Regions from separate parts of the Pseudomonas sp. R4-15 genome, predicted to be linked through region 2. Evidence: predicted binding sites of a transcription regulator. Region 2 holds the regulator's gene; the other holds the start of a gene.

Region 1 (11,131 bases), 690 kb from region 2:
TCCAGGCGGCGCCGACCGTCGGCGGCGTGCCATTCGAGTATTTCTTCGAGCTGGCGACCGCAGCCCAGGCAAACGTCGCGCCCGTCCAGGCAGCAGTTGCGTACGCAGGGCGAGGCCGGGAGGTCTTCAGAGCTCTTCGAACTCGATCTCTTCACCGCTTTGCTCCCGCACGGCCCGGGCGAGCAGTTCGCCGAGGGTCTCGTCGCTGTTCTCGCACAGCCAGCGCTTGTTTTCCTCGTCGTAGTCGAGGTGGTAGCCATCGGAGCGCGCCGCCAGCCACAGCTGCAGCAGCGGTTCCTGGCGGCTGAGAATCAGTTGGCTGCCGTTTTCGAAGCCGATGGTCAGCACGCCGGCGGCGTTCTCCAGGTCGACGTCCAGCTCGCTTTCGTCGAACACGTCCTCGATGTATTGCTGGGCGCTGTCGATCAGGTCGTGGTAGCGGGCGACGCTAAGGGTCATTGGATAAGCCTTATCTAAGTGGAAACGGTAGGCGCATGCTGCGCGTGCAGACTGCCATGCTACCTGCAAAGCCCCGCTGGGCGGGAGTCCACCTGCGTAGGCAAGGCGCCGGGTGGCCGGTATACTCGATACCAATTCACGCTTTGAAACAAGGACTCCCCCATGAAGCGCCTGCTGCTTCCCCTCCTCGTCCTGACGCTGTTCGCCGGCCTTGCCGGTTGCGGCCAGAAGGGCGCGCTGTACCTGCCGGACGACTCGCACTCGGGCAACGCCAAAGACCGTTTCGAGCTGTAGTCCGTATCACTGCGTCCACGGGCGCAGTCCGAGGAGAAGATGATGGAAGCCTTTGAATACCGCGACGGCGTGCTGTTCGCGGAAGACGTGCCGCTGTCGGTGATCGCCGAGCGCTTCGGCACCCCCACCTACGTGTATTCCCGCGCGCACATCGAGGCGCGTTTTCGCGCCTACGCCGACGCCCTCGCGGGTGTGCCGCATCTGGTCTGCTACGCGGTCAAGGCCAACTCCAACCTGGCCGTGCTGAACCTGCTGGCGCGCCTCGGCGCGGGCTTCGACATCGTCTCCGCCGGTGAGCTGGAGCGCGTCATCGCCGCGGGCGGCGATCCGGCCAAGGTGGTCTTCTCCGGCGTCGGCAAGAGCCGCGACGAAATGCGTCGGGCCCTGGAAGCCGGCGTGCACTGCTTCAACGTCGAGTCGAGCGAAGAGCTCGAGCGCCTGCAGGACGTCGCCGCCGAGCAGGATGCGATCGCCGCCGTGTCGCTGCGGGTGAACCCCGACGTGGATGCCGGCACCCATCCGTACATTTCCACCGGCCTCAAGGAAAACAAGTTCGGCATCGACATCGAGCAGGCCGAGGCGGTCTACGCCCGCGCCGCCGAGCTGCCGAACCTGGCGGTGGTCGGCGTCGATTGCCACATCGGCTCGCAGCTGACCAGCCAGGCACCGTTCCTCGATGCCCTGGACCGCTTGCTGCAATTGGTCGATCGCCTCGCCGCGCGCGGCATCGTCATTCGCCACCTGGACCTCGGCGGCGGCCTGGGCGTGCGCTACCGCGACGAGCAACCGCCGCAGCCGGGTGACTACATCGCCGCGGTGCGCGAGCGCCTGGCCGGGCGCGAGCTGACCCTGGTGTTCGAACCGGGCCGCTCGATCGTCGCCAACGCCGGCGTACTGCTGACCCAGGTGGAGTTCCTCAAGCACACCCCGCACAAGGACTTCGCCGTGATCGACGCGGCGATGAACGACCTGATCCGTCCGGCGCTCTATCAGGCCTGGATGGACGTCTCGCCGGTACAGCCGCGCGATGGCGAGGCTCGCAACTACGACCTGGTCGGGCCGATCTGCGAGACCGGCGACTTCCTCGCCAAGGACCGCTCGCTATGCCTGGCCGAGGGCGATCTGCTGGCCGTGCGTTCCGCCGGGGCCTATGGCTTCGTCATGAGCTCCAACTACAACACCCGCGGTCGCGCCGCGGAGGTGCTGGTGGACGGCGCGAATGCCTACGAAGTACGCCGCCGGGAAACCCTCGAAGAGCTCTACGCCGGCGAAAGCCTGCTGCCAAGCTGAGGGCGCGCACCATGCTTCTGCGCTTCACCAAGATGCACGGCATCGGCAACGACTTCATGGTCCTCGACCTGGTCAGCCAGCACGCGCACATCCAGCCGCGCCACGTGGTGCAGTGGTCCGACCGCCATACCGGTGTGGGTTTCGACCAGTTGCTGATCGTCGAGCCGCCGAGCAACCCGGATGTGGACTTCCGCTACCGCATCTTCAATGCCGACGGCAGCGAGGTCGAACAGTGCGGCAACGGGGCGCGCTGCTTCGCGCGCTTCGTCATCGACAAGCGCCTGACCAGCAAGAAACGCATCCGCGTGGAAACCCGCGGCGGCATCATCGAGCTCAACGTGCGCAACGACGGCCAGGTCACCGTGGACATGGGCGCACCACGCCTGCTGCCCGCCGAAGTGCCCTTCCAGGCCGATGCGATGGCCTTGAGCTACGCTCTGCAGGTCGACGGCCAGGAGCACCGGTTGGCGGCCCTGTCGATGGGCAACCCACACGCCGTGCTGCGTGTCGACGACCTCGACCAGGCACCGGTGCAGACCCTGGGACCGCGCATCGAGCACCACCCGCGCTTCCCGCAGCGGGTCAACGTCGGTTTCCTCCAGGTGCTCGACCGCAAGCGCGGGCGGTTGCGCGTGTGGGAACGGAGCGCGGGCGAAACCCTCGCCTGTGGCACGGGGGCTTGTGCCGCGGCGGTCGCAGCGATCCGCCAGGGCTGGATGGACTCCCCGGTGCAACTGGAGCTGCCCGGCGGCAAGCTGAACATCGAATGGGCCGGCGAAGGCCAGTCGGTAATGATGACAGGCCCGGCGAGCCGGGTCTTCGAGGGCCAGGTACGTTTATGAGCGACACCCCACTGGACGCCGCGCAGATCGCCGACTGGCTGCGCCAGAATCCGGACTTCTTCGAACAGCAGAGCGCGCTGCTCGAGGAACTGCGTCTGCCCCACGAATCCGGCACCGCCGTCTCCCTGGTCCAGCGCCAGGTCAGCCTGCTGCGCGCACGCAACGAGGAAGCACGCCAGCGCCTGGCCCAGTTGATGGACGTCGCCCGCGACAACGACCGGCTGTTCGACAAGAGCCGCCGCCTGATCCTCGACATCCTCGACGCCAGCGGCCTGGAAGAGCTGGTCGGCGCCGTCGAGGACAGCCTGCGGCATGACTTCCAGGTGCCTTTCGTCAGCCTGATCCTGTTCAGCGACACGCCCTTGGGCGTCGGTCGCAGCCTGAGTCTGGGCGAGGCTCAACAGCTCGCGGGCGGACTGATCAGCGGCGGCAAGCCACTGTGCGGCAGCCTGCGTCCCCACGAGCTGGAATTCCTCTTCGGCGACAAGTCCAGCAGCGTTGCCTCGGCGGCGGTGGCCACCCTCAGCCACCAGGGCATCCACGGCTTGCTCGCGCTGGGCAGCAACGACCCGCAGCACTACCGCAGCAGCTTCGGTACGCTGTTCCTCAGCCATCTGGCCGAAGTCCTCGCACGGGTGTTGCCGCGCCACGCCAGCGCCCCGCGCCGCGCGCTGCGCTAGCGGCACGGGAGCGGCGCGTGGACGCAGCGATGCCCTTCGCCCGGATCGACGCCTACCTCGAGCACCTGCGCCGCGAGCGACAGGTCTCGCCGCACACCCTGGAGGCCTACGCCCGCGACCTGCGCGTGCTCGCCGGCTTTCTCACGGATGAACACCTGACCCTGCAGGGGCTGCAACCCGGCGATCTGCGCCGCCTGCTCGCCCGTCGCCACGCCGCCGGCCTCTCCAGCCGCAGCCTGGCGCGCCTGCTCTCGTCGATTCGCGGGCTCTACGGCTTCCTGCGTCAGCGCGGCGACGTACAACACGAGCCCACCGCCGGCCTGCGCCCCCCGAAGGGCGAGAAGCGCCTGCCGCGCACCCTGGATACGGACCGCGCCGCACAGCTGCTGGATGGCGCGGTGGAGGACGAATTCCTCGCCCGCCGCGATCACGCCATGCTCGAACTGCTGTATTCCTCCGGGCTGCGCCTGTCCGAACTGGTCGGCCTGGACCTGCCGGCGCTGGACCTGCGCGGCGGCCTGGTCCGCGTACTCGGCAAGGGCAACAAGACCCGCGAAGTGCCGGTCGGGCGCAAGGCGCGCGCCGCCATAGAGGCCTGGCTGCCGTTACGCCGGCTGGCCGGCCCGGCAGACGAGGCACTGTTCATCGGCCGCCAAGGCCGTCGCCTGGGCGCCCGCGCGGTACGCGAACGGGTGCGTCTGGCCGGTGCCAGCGAACTCGGCCAGCACCTGCATCCGCACATGCTCCGACATTCCTTTGCCAGCCATCTGCTGGAATCCTCGGGCGACCTGCGCGCCGTGCAGGAACTGCTCGGGCATGCCGATATCGCCACCACCCAGGTCTACACCCACCTGGACTTCCAGCACCTGGCCAGCGTCTACGATGGCGCCCATCCACGGGCACGCCGGCGCCGCGAGGACTCATGAACATCGCACTGATCACCTTCGACCTGGACGACACCCTGTGGGACAACGTCCCGGTCATCGCCGCCGCCGAGCAGGCCATGCGCGACTGGCTGCTACTGCACGCACCACGCCTGGGCGAACTGCCGGTGGAGCACTATGCCCAGGTACGCCGCCGCGTGTTGGCCGAGGACCCGGGGCTGCGCCACCGCCTCAGCGCGCTGCGCCGGCTGACCCTGCGCAGCGCGCTGCTGGAGTTGGACTACCCGGAAGCCGAAGCCACGCAACTGGCCGAAGGGGCGTTCCTGGCGATGCTCGAGGCCCGCCATCGCATCGATCTGTTTCCGGATACCCTGCCGACCCTGGAGCACCTCACCCAGTATTACCTGCTGGGCGCGGTCACCAATGGCAACGCGGATGTACGCCGCCTGGGCCTGGCGGATTATTTCGACTTCGCCCTGTGTGCCGAGGAACTGGGTGTCGGCAAGCCCGACCGGCGTCCCTTCGACGAGGCACTGGCCCGCGGTGCGGTGAGCGCGGCGCAGGCCGTGCACGTCGGCGACCACCCCGGCGACGACATTCTCGGCGCCCAGGCCGCCGGTTGGCGCGCGGTCTGGTTCAACCCGCTGGGGCACGCCTGGCAGGGCGACGGCGCACCGGACGCGCAGATCCGTCGCCTCGGTGAATTGCCGGCGCTGCTGCAGGCCTGGAACGCGGGCCCGGCGCACGACTGAGGCGATCCGCGGCCCGAATGCACGAAGACCCGCACGAGTGCGGGTCTTCGTAGAGGCAACAGGCCCTAGATGGGACGACTGCCGTACTTGTTGTCCGGCTTCTTCGGCGGATCGGCGACGACGTTGTCCTCGACCTCCTGCACCTTGCCGCCCCGTGCGAGGAATTCCTCCATGGCACGCGCCAGGGCATCGCGTTCGCGCTGCTTGGCCTCCAGGCTAGGGACTTCCTCGGGTTCGGCTGCGGCCTTGGCCTTTTTCTTGGCAGGCGCCTCCTCGCCCTCCTGGGCATCCTCAGCCTCGTCGCTGTCGGGGCCGGCACCGAGCTCCTCGGTATCTTCCTCGCCACCTTCGAAATCGTCTTCCAGTTCTTCGTCGCTCATCTTCGACCTCGCATCCGCGAAAATCAGGTTAGTCATAGCCCGGCCACGGCGGCCGGAGGAAGTCAGTAACCTTCGCCATGCAGGGTGGCGACTACCCGCCGGGCACCGCCATGGTCGCGATGCTCACCGAGATAGACGCCCTGCCAGGTACCCAGAGTCAGTGATCCGTCCATCACCGGCAGGCTGAGCTGGCAACCGAGCAGGCTGGCCTTGAAGTGTGCCGGCAGGTCGTCCGGCCCCTCGTAATCATGTTCGTAGCCACCCTCGCCTTGCGGCACCAGGCGGTTGAAGAACCGCTCGAAGTCACGTCTGACCGCGGCATCGGCGTTCTCGTTGACGGTCAACGAGGCCGACGTGTGCTGCAGCCACAGGTGTAACAGACCGACCCGCATTTCACACAGTTCCGGCAAGCCCGCCAGCAGTTCGTCGGTTATCAGATGGAATCCACGGGCACGCGGTCGCAGGGTCAGTGTTCGCTGCAGCCACATTGTCTATAGCCTCCATTTGGCGCGCATTCTAGCGCGGCGCCAGAAAAAACAAAGGGCGCCTTGCGGCGCCCTTCGAATACTCCCGGATCCGCTTATTTGCGGGTGAACTCCGGGTAGGCTTCCATACCGCATTCGGCGATGTCCACCCCTTCGTATTCCTCTTCCTCGCTGACGCGCAGGCCCATCACCGCCTTGATGATGGCCCAGACGATCAGGCTGGCGATGAATACCCAGGCGAAGATGCAGACGATACCCAGCAGCTGGGCGCCCAGCGATGCATCGGGGTTGGTCAGGCAGACGGCCAGCAGGCCCCAGATACCGACCACGCCGTGCACGGAGATGGCACCGACCGGGTCATCGATCTTCAGCTTGTCCAGGGCGAGGATGGAGAACACCACCAGCACGCCACCGACGGCACCGATCAGGGTTGCCTGGAAGGCGCCGGGGGTCAGCGGTTCGGCGGTGATGGCCACCAGACCTGCCAGGGCGCCGTTGAGCACCATGGTCAGGTCGGCCTTGCCGAACAGGATGCGGGCGACGATCAGCGCGGCGATCAGGCCACCGGCAGCGGCCATGTTGGTGTTCACGACCACCTGAGCCACCGCGTTGGCGTCTTCGATGGTGGTGATCTTCAGCTGCGAGCCGCCGTTGAAGCCGAACCAGCCCAGCCACAGGATGAAGGCACCCAGGGTAGCCAGCGGCAGGTTGGAACCCGGGAAGGCATTGATCTGGCCGTTGGGGCCGTACTTGCCTTTACGCGCGCCGAGCAGCAGGACACCGGCCAGGGCAGCGGAGGCACCGGCCATGTGCACCACGCCGGAACCGGCGAAGTCGAGGAAGCCGGCCGAGTTCAGGAAGCCCGAACCCCATTTCCAGAAACCCTGGATCGGGTAGATGAAGCCCGTCATCACCACGGCGAAGACCAGGAAGGCCCACAGTTTCATGCGCTCGGCCACGGCACCGGAGACGATGGACATGCAGGTCGCGGCGAACACCACCTGGAAGAAGAAGTCCGAGCGGGCCGAGTAGTAGGGCGCACCATCGCCACCGGCGGCGACCACGTCCACGGCGTTTTCGTCACCGATGAGGAAGCCCAGGCTCGGCAGGATGCCGCCCTCGGGGCTGGAGTACATGATGTGGTAGCCGATCACCAGATACATGATCGAAGCCACCGCGTAGAGCACGATGTTCTTGGTGAGGATCTCGGTGGTGTTCTTGCTACGCACCAGGCCGGCTTCGAGCATGGCGAAACCTGCCGCCATCCACATCACCAGGGCCCCCATGACCACGAAGTAGAAGGTATCGAGTCCGTACTGGACCGGGATCAAAGCTGTGCTTTCCATTTTTCACCTCTTGCCGTAGCGCCGCTCGGCGCCGTTCGGTTATGTGCCCGGGTTGGCTCCGGGCACGCTCCCTACGCTTACAGGTTGTAACCACGCTCGTTGTGCTGGGCGAGGTCGAGACCCACGGACTCTTCCTCTTCGCTGACCCGCAGCCCCATCACCGCATCCAGCACCTTGAGGATCACGAAGGTGACGATGCCGGTGTAGATCACGGTGAAGGCCACCCCTTCGAACTGCACGAAGAGTTGGTGACCGATGTCTTCCACCGAACCGAAACCGCCCAGAGCCGGAGCCGCGAAGACGCCGGTGAGCAGCGCACCGACGATGCCGCCGATGCCATGCACGCCGAAGGCGTCCAGGGAGTCGTCGTAACCGAGCTTGCGCTTGAGGCTGGTGGCGCAGAAGAAGCAGATGACGCCAGCGGCCAGACCGATGATCAGCGCCCCCATCGGACCCACCGTACCGGCGGCCGGGGTGATGGCGACCAGGCCGGCGACCACGCCCGAGGCGATGCCCAGCGCGCTGGGTTTACCGTGGCAGACCCACTCCGCGAACATCCAGGCCAGGGCCGCAGCGGCGGTGGCGATCTGGGTGACCAGCATGGCCATGCCGGCGGTGCCGTTGGCGGCGACCGCGGAACCGGCGTTGAAGCCGAACCAACCGACCCACAGCATGGCTGCGCCGACCAGGGTGTAACCCAGGTTGTGCGGCGCCATCGGGGTGCTCGGGTAGCCCTTGCGCTTGCCGAGGACCAGGCAGGCCATCAGACCGGCGACACCGGCGTTGATGTGCACCACGGTACCGCCGGCGAAGTCCAGCACGCCCCAGTCCCACATCAGGCCGCCGTCACCGCTCCACACCATGTGCGCGATGGGCGCGTAGACCAGGGTAAACCAGAGGCCACTGAACACCAGCATCGCCGAGAACTTCATACGTTCGGCGAAGGCGCCGACGATGAGGGCCGGGGTGATGATGGCGAAGGTCATCTGGAAGGTGATGAATACGCTTTCAGGGAAGTTGCCGACCAGGCTCTCGGTGGTCAGGCCGCTGAGGAAAGCGCGCGAAAGGCCGCCGACGAAGGAGCTGAAGTTGGTCACTCCCGCTTCCATGCCGGTGGTATCGAATGCCAGGCTGTAGCCGTACACCATCCAGAGGATGCTGATCAGGCCCGTGATGGCGAAGCACTGCATCATCACCGAAAGCACGTTCTTGGCGCGCACCATGCCGCCGTAGAAAAGTGCCAGGCCCGGTACGGTCATGAACAGTACCAGTGCAGTGGAGGTGAGCATCCAGGCGGTGTCGCCGCTGTCCAGCGTCGCCTCCTGGGCCATGGCCAGGCCAGGGGCGAGCAGCAGAGACAAAAGGGCTCCGCGCCCTGCGAAACTTCGCAGAGTCATTGGGTATTCTCCTGGGGCGGGGGGTCGGGGCGGCGTTAGATCGCGTCCGTATCGGTCTCGCCGGTACGGATACGAATAGCCTGTTCCAGGTTGACCACGAAGATCTTGCCGTCACCGATCTTGCCGGTGTTGGCTGCCTTGGTGATGGCTTCGATGACGCGATCGAGCTGATCGTCGGCGATGGCCACGTCGATTTTCACTTTGGGCAGGAAATCCACCACGTATTCGGCACCGCGGTACAGCTCGGTGTGGCCTTTCTGGCGACCGAAACCCTTGACCTCGGTAACGGTGATGCCCTGCACACCGATCTCGGATAGCGACTCGCGCACGTCGTCGAGCTTGAACGGCTTAATGATGGCAGTGACTAGTTTCATGACTTTCTCCCGTGTGAATGGACTTGCCCCAGGAAATTACGACCCGTTTCAAGTCTAAGCGCAGTGTCTGGCTTTTAGGTAACACCGTGGCTCGAGTCGACCGCGATCGGACTACGCGCCGCCGCATCCGAGAGGGCATTCCGGCCCCTTCGAGAGCACCGGTACCGCTTCGGTGCGTGCGTCGGCAGGACGCCAAGCAGATTTCTTGCCAGTTAGCCTAAGAAGTGCGGGCTTGAGGAATCACGGCGCTCAGCGCCAGGGCGGATGCCACCCGCGGCGAGGCATACGCACCAACTTAGCACCTGGCGCCCCATGCCAACGCACCACATTGGAGCAAGACCATCGCGCAGACCAACGGAAGCGCCGTGCTAGACTCTGCCGGTGCCCGCCACGGATAAACACGATGTTGCCGCCCAAATCCCTGCTCGATTCGATTTCCGCCCAGGCCTCGCGCCTCTTCGCCAGCGAGCCCAGCGCCAGCCGCGAACAACTCGAGGGCCAACTCAAGGCCCTGCTGCAATCCGCGCTCGGCAAGCTCGACGTGGTCAGCCGTGAGGAGTTCGACAGCCAGGGCGCAGTGCTCGCCCGCACCCGTGCGCGGCTGGAGGCGCTGGAGCGCCGGGTCGCCGAGCTGGAAGCCCCCACCCCGCCCGGCGAATAACGCCGGCGCGGACGCCGATCAAGGAGTGATCGATGTCCCTCGCCATCCTGCATAGCCGCGCTCAGCTCGGCGTCGAGGCGCCGCCGGTGGCGGTGGAGGTGCATCTCGCCAACGGCCTGCCCTCCTTCACCCTGGTCGGGCTGCCGGAAACCGCCGTCAAGGAAAGCAAGGATCGCGTGCGCAGTGCCTTGCAGAATTGCGGCTTCGAATACCCTGCCCGACGCATCACCCTCAACCTCGCCCCTGCCGACCTCCCCAAGGACGGCGGCCGCTTCGACCTGTCGATCGCCCTCGGCCTGCTGCTCGCCAGCGGCCAGTTACCGGCCGGCAGCCTCGATCAGTGCGAATGCCTCGGTGAACTGGCGCTCTCCGGCGCGCTGCGCCCGGTACAGGGCGTGCTGCCCGCCGCTCTGGCAGCGCGTGCCGCCGGTCGCGCCCTGCTGGTGCCACGGGCGAATGCCGAGGAAGCCAGCCTGGCGTCCGGTCTGCAGGTCTTCGCCGCCGACCACCTGCTCGAATTCAGCGCACACTTCAGCGGCCAGGCGCCTCTGGCCCCGTACCAGGCGCAAGGTCTGCTGCAATGCGCTCGCCCCTACCCGGAACTGGCGGAGGTCCAGGGCCAGCAAGCCGCCAAGCGTGCCCTCCTGGTAGCCGCCGCAGGCGCCCACAACCTGCTGTTCTGCGGGCCACCGGGTACCGGCAAGACGCTGCTCGCCAGTCGCCTGCCCGGCCTGCTCCCCCCGCTGCAGGAGGACGAGGCACTGGAAGTCGCGGCGATCCACTCCGTGGCCAGCCACGCCCCGCTGGATGCCTGGCCGCAGCGCCCGTTCCGCCACCCGCACCACAGTGCTTCCGGGCCGGCGCTGGTCGGCGGCGGTTCGCGCCCACGTCCCGGCGAGATCACCCTGGCGCACCACGGCGTGCTGTTCCTCGACGAGTTGCCGGAGTTCGACCGCAAGGTCCTGGAGGTCCTTCGCGAGCCACTGGAGAGCGGCGAGATCGTCATAGCCCGGGCCAACGACAAGGTGCGCTTCCCGGCGCGCTTTCAGCTGGTCGCGGCGATGAATCCCTGTCCTTGCGGCTACCTGGGCGATCCTTCCGGCCGCTGTCGTTGCAGTCCGGAGCAAATACAGCGCTACCGCGCCAAGCTCTCCGGCCCGCTACTCGACCGCATCGACCTGCAACTGAGCGTGCAACGCGAGGCCACGTCGTTGCAGGCGCAGACCCACGAAGGCCCCAGCAGCGCCGAAGCAGCGGCCCTGGTCGCCGCCGCACGGGCGCTACAGC
Region 2 (11,131 bases):
CCGTGTCGGTGCTCGACCGCGCCGCGCAGGGTATCGATCAACGCCTGGATGCGCTCGTGCTGCATCTTCATGGAGGCCTTGTTGACGATCAGTCGCGAGCTGATGGTGGCGATCAGCTCCTGGGGTTCCAGGCCATTGGCACGCAGCGTGTTGCCGGTGTCGACCACGTCGATGATCTTGTCCGCCAGGCCCACCAACGGCGCCAGCTCCATCGAGCCGTAGAGCTTGATGATGTCCACCTGACGACCCTGCTCGGCGTAGTAGCGCTTGGCGACGTTGACGAACTTGGTCGCCACACGCAGGCGCCCGCGCGGCTCCGCAGCGCCGACCTTGCCGGCGGTCATCAGCTTGCAGCGGGCAATCTTCAGGTCCAGCGGTTCATAGAGTCCATGACCGCCGTACTCCATGAGCACGTCCTTGCCGGCCACGCCCAGATCCGCCGCGCCGTGCTCGACGTAGGTCGGCACATCGGTGGCACGGACGATCAGCAGGCGCACGTCGTCCAGGGTGGTCGGAATGATCAGCTTGCGGCTCTTGTCCGGATCCTCGGTGGGCGCGATGCCCGCCTCGGCCAGCAGCGGCAGGGTGTCGTCGAGGATACGCCCCTTGGAAAGTGCGATGGTCAGCATGGCATCAACCCGGAATCCGGCGAATCTTCGCGCCCAGCAACTGCAGTTTTTCCTCGATGCATTCGTAGCCACGGTCGATGTGGTAGATGCGATCGATCAGCGTATCGCCCTCGGCGACCAGGCCGGCGATGACCAGACTCGCCGATGCGCGCAGGTCGGTAGCCATGACCGGCGCCGCCTTGAGCTGCGGCACGCCGGTGACGATGGCGGTGTTGCCTTCGATCTGGATCTGCGCGCCCATGCGGTTCATCTCATAGACGTGCATGAAGCGGTTCTCGAACACCGTCTCGATCACCGTACCAGTACCCTCGGCGATGGCGTTGAGGGAGATGAACTGCGCCTGCATGTCGGTGGGGAACGCCGGATAGGGCGCGGTACGCACGCTCACTGCGCGCGGACGATTGCCCTTCATGTCGAGGGAGATCCAGTCCTTGCCGGTATCGATCTGCGCACCGGCCTCCTGCAGCTTGAGCAGCACCGCCTCGAGGATGCTCGGATCGGTGTCCTTGAGCTTCACTCGGCCACCGGTCGCAGCGGCCGCCACCAGGTAGGTGCCGGTCTCGATGCGGTCGGGCATGACGTTGTAGCGACCGCCACCCAGACGCTCGACGCCATCGATGATGAGGGTGTCGGTGCCGGCACCCTGGATGTTGGCACCCATGGCGATGAGGAAGTTGGCCAGGTCGACCACCTCCGGCTCGCGCGCGGCGTTCTCCAGCACGCTGCGACCCTTGGCCAGGGCCGCGGCCATCATCACGTTCTCGGTACCGGTCACGCTGACGGTGTCGAAGAAGAAGTGCGCGCCACGCAGGCCACCGGCCGGCGCCTTGGCCTTGATGTAGCCACCTTCGACGCTGATTTCCGCGCCCATCGCCTCGAGCCCGCGAATGTGCAGGTCGACCGGGCGCGAGCCGATGGCGCAGCCACCGGGCAACGCCACCTCGGCCTCGCCGAAGCGCGCGACCATCGGCCCGAGGACGAGAATCGAAGCGCGCATGGTCTTGACCAGCTCGTAGGGCGCCACCAGGGTCTGGATGGTGCTGGCGTCGACCTCGACGCTGAGCTTCTCGTCGATCACCGGCTGCACGCCCATGCGTCCGAACAGCTCGATCATCGTGGTGATGTCGTGCAGGTGCGGCAGGTTGCACACGGTGACCGGGGTATCGGCCAGCAGGGTGGCAGCCAGAATCGGCAGCGCGGAGTTCTTGGCGCCGGAAACGCGGATTTCGCCGTTCAGGCGCACCCCGCCGGTAATGATCAGTTTATCCATAGAGCTCTCTGTGCCCGCGCCGCAGACGCGACGCCGGAAAAATTCGGGGGTGCGCTCAGGCGCGTTCGGTCCAGGCGGCCTGACTGAAGAACTTCATGGTCACCGCATGGATGCGACCGTCGGCGATCCAGGGATTGAGATGGGCATAGACCTGCTGCTGACGCTTGACCGGGCTCAGCGCGGCGAGCTCGTCACCGATCAGGTTGAGCTGGAAGTTGCAGCCCTCGCCCTCGACCTCGACGCGCGTGCCGGGAAGCTGCTGCTCAAGGAAGGTTTTGACTTCGACGGCCTGCATGTTCTACCCCTTGTAGCCTGACTGCCGACCCGTGTCGGCGTGGCCGGCCATGATAGCCGAAATTACCGCCAACGGCGAAGCGCTCGGAACGCCAGCCGCCAGGACATCAGAGTCCGAGTAGCGGCTCCAGCTCGCAGACGCTGGCGATCTTGCGCATGTCCTCGGGCAGGCCGCGCAACGCCAGGGTACGCCCCTGAGCGCGCGCATCACGCAGCCAGGCCAACAGCAACGCCAGGCCCACGCTGCTCGAACGGGTCACCCCGGAGCAATCGAGCACCAGGGCATCGACCTCGCTCTCGGCGATCAATACGCGTCCTTGCTCGCGCAGGGCCGGTCCGCTGTGCACGTCGAGCACGCCGGCGAGCATCAGCTCGCCCGGCGCGCCGCGTTCGAGCGAGGCCGCCTCAGCGGGCATCGTCGCTTTCCTCGGCAGTCGCCTTGGCCTTGGCCACTTCACCGGCCCAGCCGTCGATGGTCTTGTCCAGGTCGTTGCCGTTCTTGCGCATGGCTTCGGCGAACTGGTCACGGAACAGCTTGCCCATGTTGATGCCGTTGACGATGACGTTGCGCAAGCGCCACTGGCCATTGAGCAGCACTAAGGTGTAGCTGATCGGATAGGTCTCGCCCTGGCGCCCGACCAGGGTCATGTCGACGCTGGCGCGATCACCATCGACCCGCGAGCCGGTAATGCTCAGGCCATGGTTCTCGAAGTCCAGCAGCGCGTTGCCGTAGAACTGCACCAGGCTGCGCTTGAAGTTCTCGACGAAACGCGCCATCTGCTCGGGCGATGCGTTGCGCGAGTAGCGCACGGTCATGATGCTGCGCGACACGCCTTCGGCATCCACCACGGGGGTGAGAATGCCGTCGAGCGCCTTGTAGAAGGCTTCGCGGTCGCTACGGTAGCGCTCGCCGTTGGCATCCAGGTCGGCGAGCAGTTCGTCGATGGTCTTCTGCACCACCTGCTCGGGAGTCTGCGTTGCGGCCTGCACCAGCAACGGCACGGCGGCGGCAAGCACCATCAGGCCACGCAAGAGGGAAGCGAACATAGGGAACCTCGTTGTCATTTGGCATCCTTGCCTACGGAATTGATGAGGAACTTGCCGATCAGGTCCTCGAGCACCAGGGACGACTGGGTGTCACGGATGGTTCCCCCATCCTTGAGCACCGCTTCGTCGCCGCCGACACTGAGACCGACGTATTTCTCGCCAAGCAATCCGGCGGTCAGGATCGAGGCCGTGGAGTCGGTCGGCAGATTGTTCACCGAAGCGTCCACCTCGAGGGTGACGCGACCCATGAAGCTGTCGCGATCCAGGTCCACGGCGGTAACCCGGCCGATGGTGACGCCGGCCATGGTGACCTTTGCCCGACTATTCAGACCCGCGACATTGTCGAAATACGCATAGAGTTTGTAACTGTCGTTGTGCGAGGCCACGGACAGCCCGCTGACCCGCAAGGCGAGCAGCAGCAGCGCCAGCAGGCCGGCGAGCAGGAACAGGCCGACACCGATTTCCAGGGTGCGGATGCGCATCAGAAGTCTCCGAACATCAAAGCGGTCAGGATGAAGTCCAGCCCCAGCACGGCAAGCGAGGCGTAGACGACGGTACGGGTAGTGGCGCGGCCGATCCCTTCGGAGGTCGGCTCGCAGTCGTAGCCCTGGAACACGGCGATCCAGGTCACCACGAAGGCGAAGACGAGGCTCTTGATGATGCCATTGAGCACGTCCTCGCTGAACTGCACGCTGCTCTGCATGTTGGCCCAGTAGGAGCCTTCATAGACGCCGAGCCAGTCCACGGCGACCATCGCGCCGCCCCAGATGCCGACCACGCTGAAGATCATCGCCAGCAGCGGCATCGAGATGAAGCCGGCCCACAGCCGTGGGGCGATCACGTACTTGAGGGGGTCCACGCCGATGATCTCCAGGCTGGAGAGCTGCTCGGTGGACTTCATGTTGCCGATTTCCGCGGTCAATGCCGAACCGGCACGCCCGGCGAACAGCAAGGCGGTGACCACGGGCCCCAACTCACGCAACAGGGTCAGCGCGACCATCTGCCCAACGGCCTCGTCGGAACCATACTGACTGAGGATGTTGTAGCCCTGCAGCGCCAGCACCATGCCGATGAATAGACCGGAAACCACGATGATCGCCAGCGATAGCACGCCGACCGAGTAGAGCTGCTTGAGCAGCAGCGCGAAGCCGTTACCGACGCCCCCGCGGCCCGCCAGGGCGTGCCCCAGGAACAAGGTGGAACGCCCCAGAGCGGCAAGCACGTCGAGCCCCGCCTTGCCCAGCAGGCGAATGCGCTCGATGGCTGAAACGGAACGCATCAAAAATCCCCCAGCAGTTGCTCACGGTAATCCGCGGCCGGGTAGTGGAAAGGCACCGGACCATCCGGCGCACCGCGCATGAACTGGCGGATGCGTGGATCGTCGGAACGACTCAACTCCTCGGGCGAACCCTGTCCGAGCACCTGACCATCGCCGACCACGTAGAGGTAGTCGGCGATGCTCGCGGTCTCCGCCAGATCATGGGAAACCACGATGCTGGTGATGCCCAGCGCATCGTTGAGCGAACGGATCAGGCGCACGAGCACGCCCATGGCGATCGGATCCTGCCCGGCAAAGGGTTCGTCGTACATCAGGATCCCGGGATCCAGGGCGATCGCACGCGCCAAGGCCACGCGCCGGCGCATGCCACCGGAGAGCTCGTCGGGCATCAGCTCGGCGGCACCGCGCAAGCCGACGGCTTGCAGCTTCATCAACACGATGTCGCGGATCATCTCTTCGGGCAGTTGGGTGTGCACCCGCAGCGGGAACGCTACGTTCTCGAACACGTCGAGATCGGAGAACAGCGCGCCACTCTGGAACAGCACGCCCATGCGCTTGCGCATCTCGAACAGATCGGGGCGCGACAAGCCGGGCAGATCGACGCCCTCGACCAGTACCTGGCCACGCTCGGGGCGCAGTTGGGCGCTCATCAGACGCAACAGGGTGGTCTTGCCACTGCCCGAGGGGCCCATGATGCCGGTGACCTTGCCGCGCGGAATGCGGATGTCCACGTCATCGAAAATGGTGCGCGCGCCGCGCCTGAAGGTCAGGCCCTTCAGTTCGACCGCGCAGTCGCTACCAACACTCATCGAAACTCCTTGCGACGGGTCTTGCCGATTGACGCTCCGAAGCGACTGCGAGACACCGCGCCTCCGGGAGGGACAAGAAATCAGGCCGCGCACTATAGCACCGGCCCTGAGCGTCCCAAAGCATCGGCCGGCGAGATTAAGCTTGCCGACAGCCTGGGCATGCCAGTCTGCGAACAGGGAACACCTCCCACAGGTGAGGCTGCCGCCGATTCCCGTTATACTCCTCGTCTTTTACTGCCAGCCGATAGACCATGCCGAAGACGCCCAACCTCCTCGCCATCGCGCAGCGCACCATCAGCCTGGAAATGCAGGCCGTGCAGCGCATGCTGGACAACCTCGACGAAGGCTTCGAGCGCGCCTGCCAGCTGATACTCGACAGCAAGGGGCGGGTCGTCGTGGTCGGCATGGGCAAGTCGGGGCATGTCGGCCGCAAGCTCGCCGCGACCCTCGCCAGCACCGGCACCACCGCCTACTTCGTGCACCCGGCCGAAGCCAGCCACGGCGACATGGGCATGATCACCGGAGACGACGTGGTCATCGCCCTCTCCAACTCCGGCTCGACCGCCGAGATCGTGACCCTGCTGCCGCTGATCAAGCGCCTGGGCATCACCCTGATCAGCATGACCGGCAACCCGGACTCGCCACTGGCGCGCGCCGCCGCGGTGAACCTCGACGCCAGCGTCGAGCAGGAGGCCTGCCCGCTGAACCTGGCGCCGACATCCTCGACCACCGTGGCCCTGGTACTCGGCGACGCACTGGCCATCGCACTGCTCGAGGCTCGCGGCTTCACCGCCGAGGACTTCGCCTTCTCGCACCCCGGTGGCGCCCTCGGTCGCCGCCTGCTGCTCAAGGTCGGCGACATCATGCATCGCGGCGAGGCCCTGCCCTGCGTGCAACGCGGTACCCCGCTGCGCGAAGCGCTGCTGGAGATGACCCGCAAGGGCCTGGGCATGACCCTGGTGGTGGATGCCGAAGGGCACCTCGCTGGCGTCTTCACCGACGGCGATCTGCGCCGCACCCTGGATCGCGAACTGGACGTACGCAACGCCAGCATCGACGATGTGATGACGGCGCGACCGCGCACCGCCCAGGCGGAAATGCTCGCCGCCGAAGCGCTGAAGATCATGGACGACCACAAGATCAGCGCCCTGCCGGTGATCGACGCCGAGGGCGTCCCCTGTGGCGCACTGCACATCCACGACCTAACCCGCGCAGGGGTCCTCTGACATGCTCGGTAACGAATTACTGCGTCGCGCTGCCGACATCCGCCTGGCGATCTTCGACGTCGACGGCGTGCTCACCGACGGCCGCCTGTACTTCCTCGCCGATGGCAGCGAATTCAAGACCTTCAACACCCTCGACGGCCACGGCATCAAGATGCTCGGCGCCTCGGGCGTGGCCACGGCGATCATCAGCGGTCGCTCGAGTCCCGTGGTGGCGCGCCGCGCCGAGAATCTCGGCATCCGCCACCTGTATCAGGGGCGCGAAGACAAACTCGTGGTACTCGACGAACTGCTTGCCGCTTTGGGCCTCGAATACGCGCAGGTTGCCTACCTGGGCGACGATCTTCCCGACCTTCCGGTGATCCGCCGGGTGGGCCTGGGCATGGCCGTCGCCAGCGCCGATGGTTTCGTCCGCAAGCACGCCCACGGCGTGACCCAGGCGCGCGGCGGCGAGGGTGCCGCGCGAGAATTCTGCGAATTGATCATGCACGCCCAGGGCACCCTGGACGCCGCAAGGTCCAGTTATCTCTAGGCCGGAGTCATCATGCTCGCCAAACTGCGCAGCCTGCTGCCGCTGATCCTCTTCGCCGCACTGCTGGTAGCCCTCGGCTACTGGAACGTGCGCCCGGAGAGTTTTCTCGACAGCCGCCCGCCAGCCACGCCCCAGGCCGAAATCGACTTCTATGCGCAGAACGCGCAGACGGTGCAGTACCGCGTCGATGGCTCGCCGCGCTACCAGGCGCAGGCCGAACGCCTCGAACATCACAAATCCAATGACGTCACCTACCTGCAGCAGCCCCGCGGGCTCGCCTACCGTGGCGCCAACGAAAAACCCTGGAACATCCGTAGCGAACGCGCCGAGGTCAGCGCGGGCGGCGAGTCCGTCGAACTGATCGATGCCGTACGCATCCAGCGCAGCGACGCCCGCGGGCGCGCCAGCGAACTCACCACCAGTCGCCTGACCCTTTACCCCGATCGGAATTATGCGCAAACCGAACAGCCCGTTAGAATCGAGGCTGCCGGCGGGGTGACCACGGCCACAGGGATGAAAGCGTATCTAGACGATGGCAGGGTGCTCCTGCTGTCGAACGTAAGAGGTCAGCATGAGGTTCGTTAAACAGTCTTCCCCGCGAGTGATCGGCGCCCTGCTCGCCTTTGGCGCCGCTTTCGGCAGCCTGCCCGCCTGGGCGCTGCCATCGGATCGCAACCAGCCGATCCGCGTGCAAGCCGACAGTGCAGAACTGGATGACCGTCAGGGCGTGGCGGTCTACCGCGGCGACGTGGTGATCACCCAGGGCACCCTGAAGATCACCGGCAACACCGTGACCATCACGCAGAATGGCCAGGGCGACATCAAGGTGTTCACCGCCCTCGGTGCACCCGCCTATTACGAGCAACAGCCGGACACCGGCAAACCGCTGGTCAAGGCCTACGGCCGCAGCATCCAGTACTTCGCCGACAACGAGCGGATCATCCTGCTCGACCAGGCGCGCGTGGAGCAGCAGGGCAACACCTTCGAAGGCGAAAAGATCGTCTACGACACGCGCCGCCAGATCGTCAACGCCGGCCGCGCCAGTGGCGAGCAGGTCGGTACGCCGCAACCGCGCATAGACATGGTCATCCAGCCGCGTCAGCGCAGCGAACAGTCCAGCGAACAAGGCCAGCCCCAGTAATGGCATCCCTCAAAGCCCAGCATCTGGCCAAGGCCTACAAAGGCCGCCAGGTCGTCCGCGATGTCAGTCTGTCGGTCGACAGTGGCGAAGTGGTCGGCCTGCTCGGCCCCAACGGCGCAGGTAAGACCACCTGCTTCTACATGATCGTCGGCCTGGTTCGTGCCGATCAGGGCCGCGTGCTGATCGACGATCAGGACCTCAGCCACCAGCCGATGCACGGGCGCGCCCGTGCCGGTATCGGCTACCTGCCGCAGGAAGCCTCGATCTTTCGCAAGCTCAGCGTGGCCGAGAACATCATGGCCATCCTGCAGACGCGCAAAGACCTCGATCGCGCCGGTCGCGAGCACCGTCTGGAAGAGTTGCTGCAGGAGTTCCACATCAACCACATCCGCGACAGCCGCGGCATGAGCCTGTCCGGCGGCGAGCGCCGCCGCGCGGAAATCGCCCGCGCACTGGCCACCGACCCGAAATTCATCCTCCTCGACGAACCCTTCGCCGGCGTGGATCCGATCTCGGTCGGTGACATCAAGCAGATCATCAGCCACCTCAGCGAAAAGGGCATCGGTGTTCTGATCACCGACCATAACGTGCGCGAGACCCTGGACATCTGCCAGAACGCCTTCATCGTCAACGACGGCCAACTGATCGCCGAAGGCAGTGCCGCCGAGATCCTTTCCAACGACCTCGTACGCGAGGTTTATCTGGGGCACGAGTTCCGCCTCTAGGCCTCAGGGAGGCCCCGCGCGCAAGCGTCGCGGGGCGTCCATCGCTGGCGCGCAATAAGCGCTGGAAATATCCCCCGATATCAGGCATATAATTTGCTTCCAGAGCGCGCCGCGAGCGCTACGCAGTTGGACGGCGCATAGACGCCTGCATACAAGGTCTGCCATGAAACCATCGCTCGTTCTAAAGATGGGCCAGCAGCTGACGATGACGCCGCAGCTGCAACAGGCCATCCGTCTCCTGCAACTTTCCACGCTCGACCTGCAGCAGGAAATCCAGGAGGCGCTCGAAGCCAATCCCATGCTGGAACGCCAGGAGGATGGTGAGGACTTCGACCATTCCGACCCACTGGCCGATGGCGACGAACTGCAGAACCCCAGCAGCCAGGAAATCGCTTTCCAGGAAAGCAGCGTGCCCACCTCCGAGCATGCCGAGCACAGCGAGGAAGGCGACTGGAGCGAGAGCGAGCGCATCCCCAACGAGCTCCCGGTGGACACCGCCTGGGAAGACGTCTACCAGACCAGCGCCAGCAGCCTGCCCAGCAATGACGACGACGAGTGGGACTTCACGGCCCGCACCTCCGGCGGCGAAAGCCTGCAGAGCCACCTGCTCTGGCAGTTGAACCTGGCGCCGATGTCCGACACCGACCGACTCATCGCCATGACCCTGATCGATTCGATCAACCCCGATGGCTACCTCGAGGAGAGCCTCGAGGAAATCGCCGCCGGCTTCGATCCCGAGCTGGAGATCGAACTGGACGAGGTCGAGGTCGTCCTGCACCGGGTGCAGCAGTTCGAGCCCGCCGGTGTCGGTGCACGCAACCTGCGCGAATGCCTGCTGATCCAGCTCGCCCAACTGCCGCCACGCACACCCTGGCTGGAACAGGCCCGCCAGTTGGCGAGCAGCCACCTGGACCTGCTCGGCAGCCGCGACTACGCCCAATTGCTGCGGCGCATGAAGCTGCGCGAAGACGAACTCAAGCAGATCGTCGAGCTGATCCAGGGCCTCAATCCACGTCCCGGCTCCCTGATCGAGACCGGCGAACCCGAATACGTGGTGCCCGACGTCATCGTCCGCAAGCACAACGAACGCTGGCTGGTCGAGCTCAACCAGGAAGCCATGCCGCGACTGCGCGTCAACCCGCAGTACGCCGGCTTCGTACGCCGCGCCGACAGCAGCAGCGACAACACCTTCATGCGCAACCAGTTGCAGGAGGCACGCTGGTTCATCAAGAGCCTGCAGAGCCGCAACGAGACGCTGATGAAGGTCGCCACGCAGATCGTCGAGCATCAGCGCGGCTTCCTCGAGTACGGCGAGGAAGCGATGAAGCCGTTGGTCCTGCACGACATCGCCGAAGCGGTGGGCATGCACGAGTCCACCATTTCCCGCGTGACCACGCAGAAGTTCATGCACACCCCGCGCGGCATCTTCGAGCTGAAGTACTTCTTTTCCAGCCACGTCAGCACCGCGGAAGGCGGCGAATGCTCGTCGACCGCGATCCGCGCGATCATCAAGAAACTGGTCGCTGCGGAAAACGCTAAAAAGCCGTTGAGCGACAGCAAGATCGCTGGTTTACTGGAGGCACAGGGCATTCAGGTGGCCCGCCGGACAGTCGCCAAATACCGGGAATCCCTGGGCATTGCGCCCTCCAGCGAACGCAAGCGACTGATCTGACGGCCATGCGATATCCGAAGTCGTAAGTAACAACGGTGATAAGGAGAAGCAGCATGCAAGTCAACATCAGTGGCCATCAACTGGATGTGACCGACGCCCTGCGCGACTATATCGAGGAGAAGCTGACCCGCCTGGAGCGGCACTTCGACAAGATCAGCAACGTCCAGGTGATCCTGGAAGTGGAAAAACTCAAGCAGAAGGTGGAGGCCACCCTGCACATTGCCGGCGGCGAGATCGTCGCCAATGCCGAGCACGACGACATGTACGCCGCCATCGACCTGCTGGCCGACAAGCTCGACCGGCAACTGATCAAATACAAGGAAAAGCAGCTCAATCGAGAGCAGGGCGCGACCGCCCGCTGACCCCTAACCGATGATAAGACTCGACAACATCCTGACCCCCGGCCGCGTCCTCGTGGGCGTGCCGGGCGGCAGCAAGAAGCGCGTTCTGGAACAGATCGCCAACCTGGTTGCCCGCGACCTTCCCGAACTCGCCGCCCAAGACATCTTC

What was found. Region 2 encodes sigma-54, which starts transcription at its own class of promoters, with help from an activator protein. Its sites were predicted from a motif close to ANTGGCATNNANNTTGCTNT; they were not measured.
Region 1: a site for sigma-54 is predicted at 9,377-9,396, ahead of glnK (P-II family nitrogen regulator). Genes of this name have one in related genera too.

What each region holds. Positions count from the first base shown of each region.
Region 1 covers NZ_CM147293.1:889,715-900,845, reverse strand. Annotated here, with positions in the region: gene ACYRGX_RS04280 (DUF1289 domain-containing protein) at 1-155, opposite strand, end outside; gene cyaY (iron donor protein CyaY) at 127-459, opposite strand; gene lptM (LPS translocon maturation chaperone LptM) at 622-753, shown strand; gene lysA (diaminopimelate decarboxylase) at 796-2,043, shown strand; gene dapF (diaminopimelate epimerase) at 2,055-2,885, shown strand; gene ACYRGX_RS04255 (DUF484 family protein) at 2,882-3,565, shown strand; gene xerC (tyrosine recombinase XerC) at 3,595-4,491, shown strand; gene ACYRGX_RS04245 (HAD family hydrolase) at 4,488-5,201, shown strand; gene sutA (transcriptional regulator SutA) at 5,267-5,581, opposite strand; gene ACYRGX_RS04235 (secondary thiamine-phosphate synthase enzyme YjbQ) at 5,644-6,069, opposite strand; gene ACYRGX_RS04230 (ammonium transporter) at 6,162-7,412, opposite strand; gene ACYRGX_RS04225 (ammonium transporter) at 7,490-8,809, opposite strand; gene glnK (P-II family nitrogen regulator) at 8,845-9,183, opposite strand; gene ACYRGX_RS04215 (accessory factor UbiK family protein) at 9,587-9,844, shown strand; gene ACYRGX_RS04210 (YifB family Mg chelatase-like AAA ATPase) at 9,877-11,131, shown strand, end outside.
Region 2 covers NZ_CM147293.1:1,583,076-1,594,206, reverse strand. Annotated here, with positions in the region: gene hisG (ATP phosphoribosyltransferase) at 1-629, opposite strand, end outside; gene murA (UDP-N-acetylglucosamine 1-carboxyvinyltransferase) at 634-1,899, opposite strand; gene ACYRGX_RS07485 (BolA family protein) at 1,955-2,194, opposite strand; gene ACYRGX_RS07480 (STAS domain-containing protein) at 2,301-2,609, opposite strand; gene ACYRGX_RS07475 (MlaC/ttg2D family ABC transporter substrate-binding protein) at 2,599-3,240, opposite strand; gene mlaD (outer membrane lipid asymmetry maintenance protein MlaD) at 3,255-3,722, opposite strand; gene mlaE (lipid asymmetry maintenance ABC transporter permease subunit MlaE) at 3,722-4,519, opposite strand; gene ACYRGX_RS07460 (ABC transporter ATP-binding protein) at 4,519-5,328, opposite strand; gene ACYRGX_RS07455 (KpsF/GutQ family sugar-phosphate isomerase) at 5,580-6,554, shown strand; gene ACYRGX_RS07450 (KdsC family phosphatase) at 6,556-7,083, shown strand; gene lptC (LPS export ABC transporter periplasmic protein LptC) at 7,096-7,668, shown strand; gene lptA (lipopolysaccharide transport periplasmic protein LptA) at 7,655-8,224, shown strand; gene lptB (LPS export ABC transporter ATP-binding protein) at 8,224-8,949, shown strand; gene ACYRGX_RS07430 (RNA polymerase factor sigma-54) at 9,113-10,621, shown strand; gene hpf (ribosome hibernation-promoting factor, HPF/YfiA family) at 10,675-10,983, shown strand; gene ptsN (PTS IIA-like nitrogen regulatory protein PtsN) at 10,994-11,131, shown strand, end outside.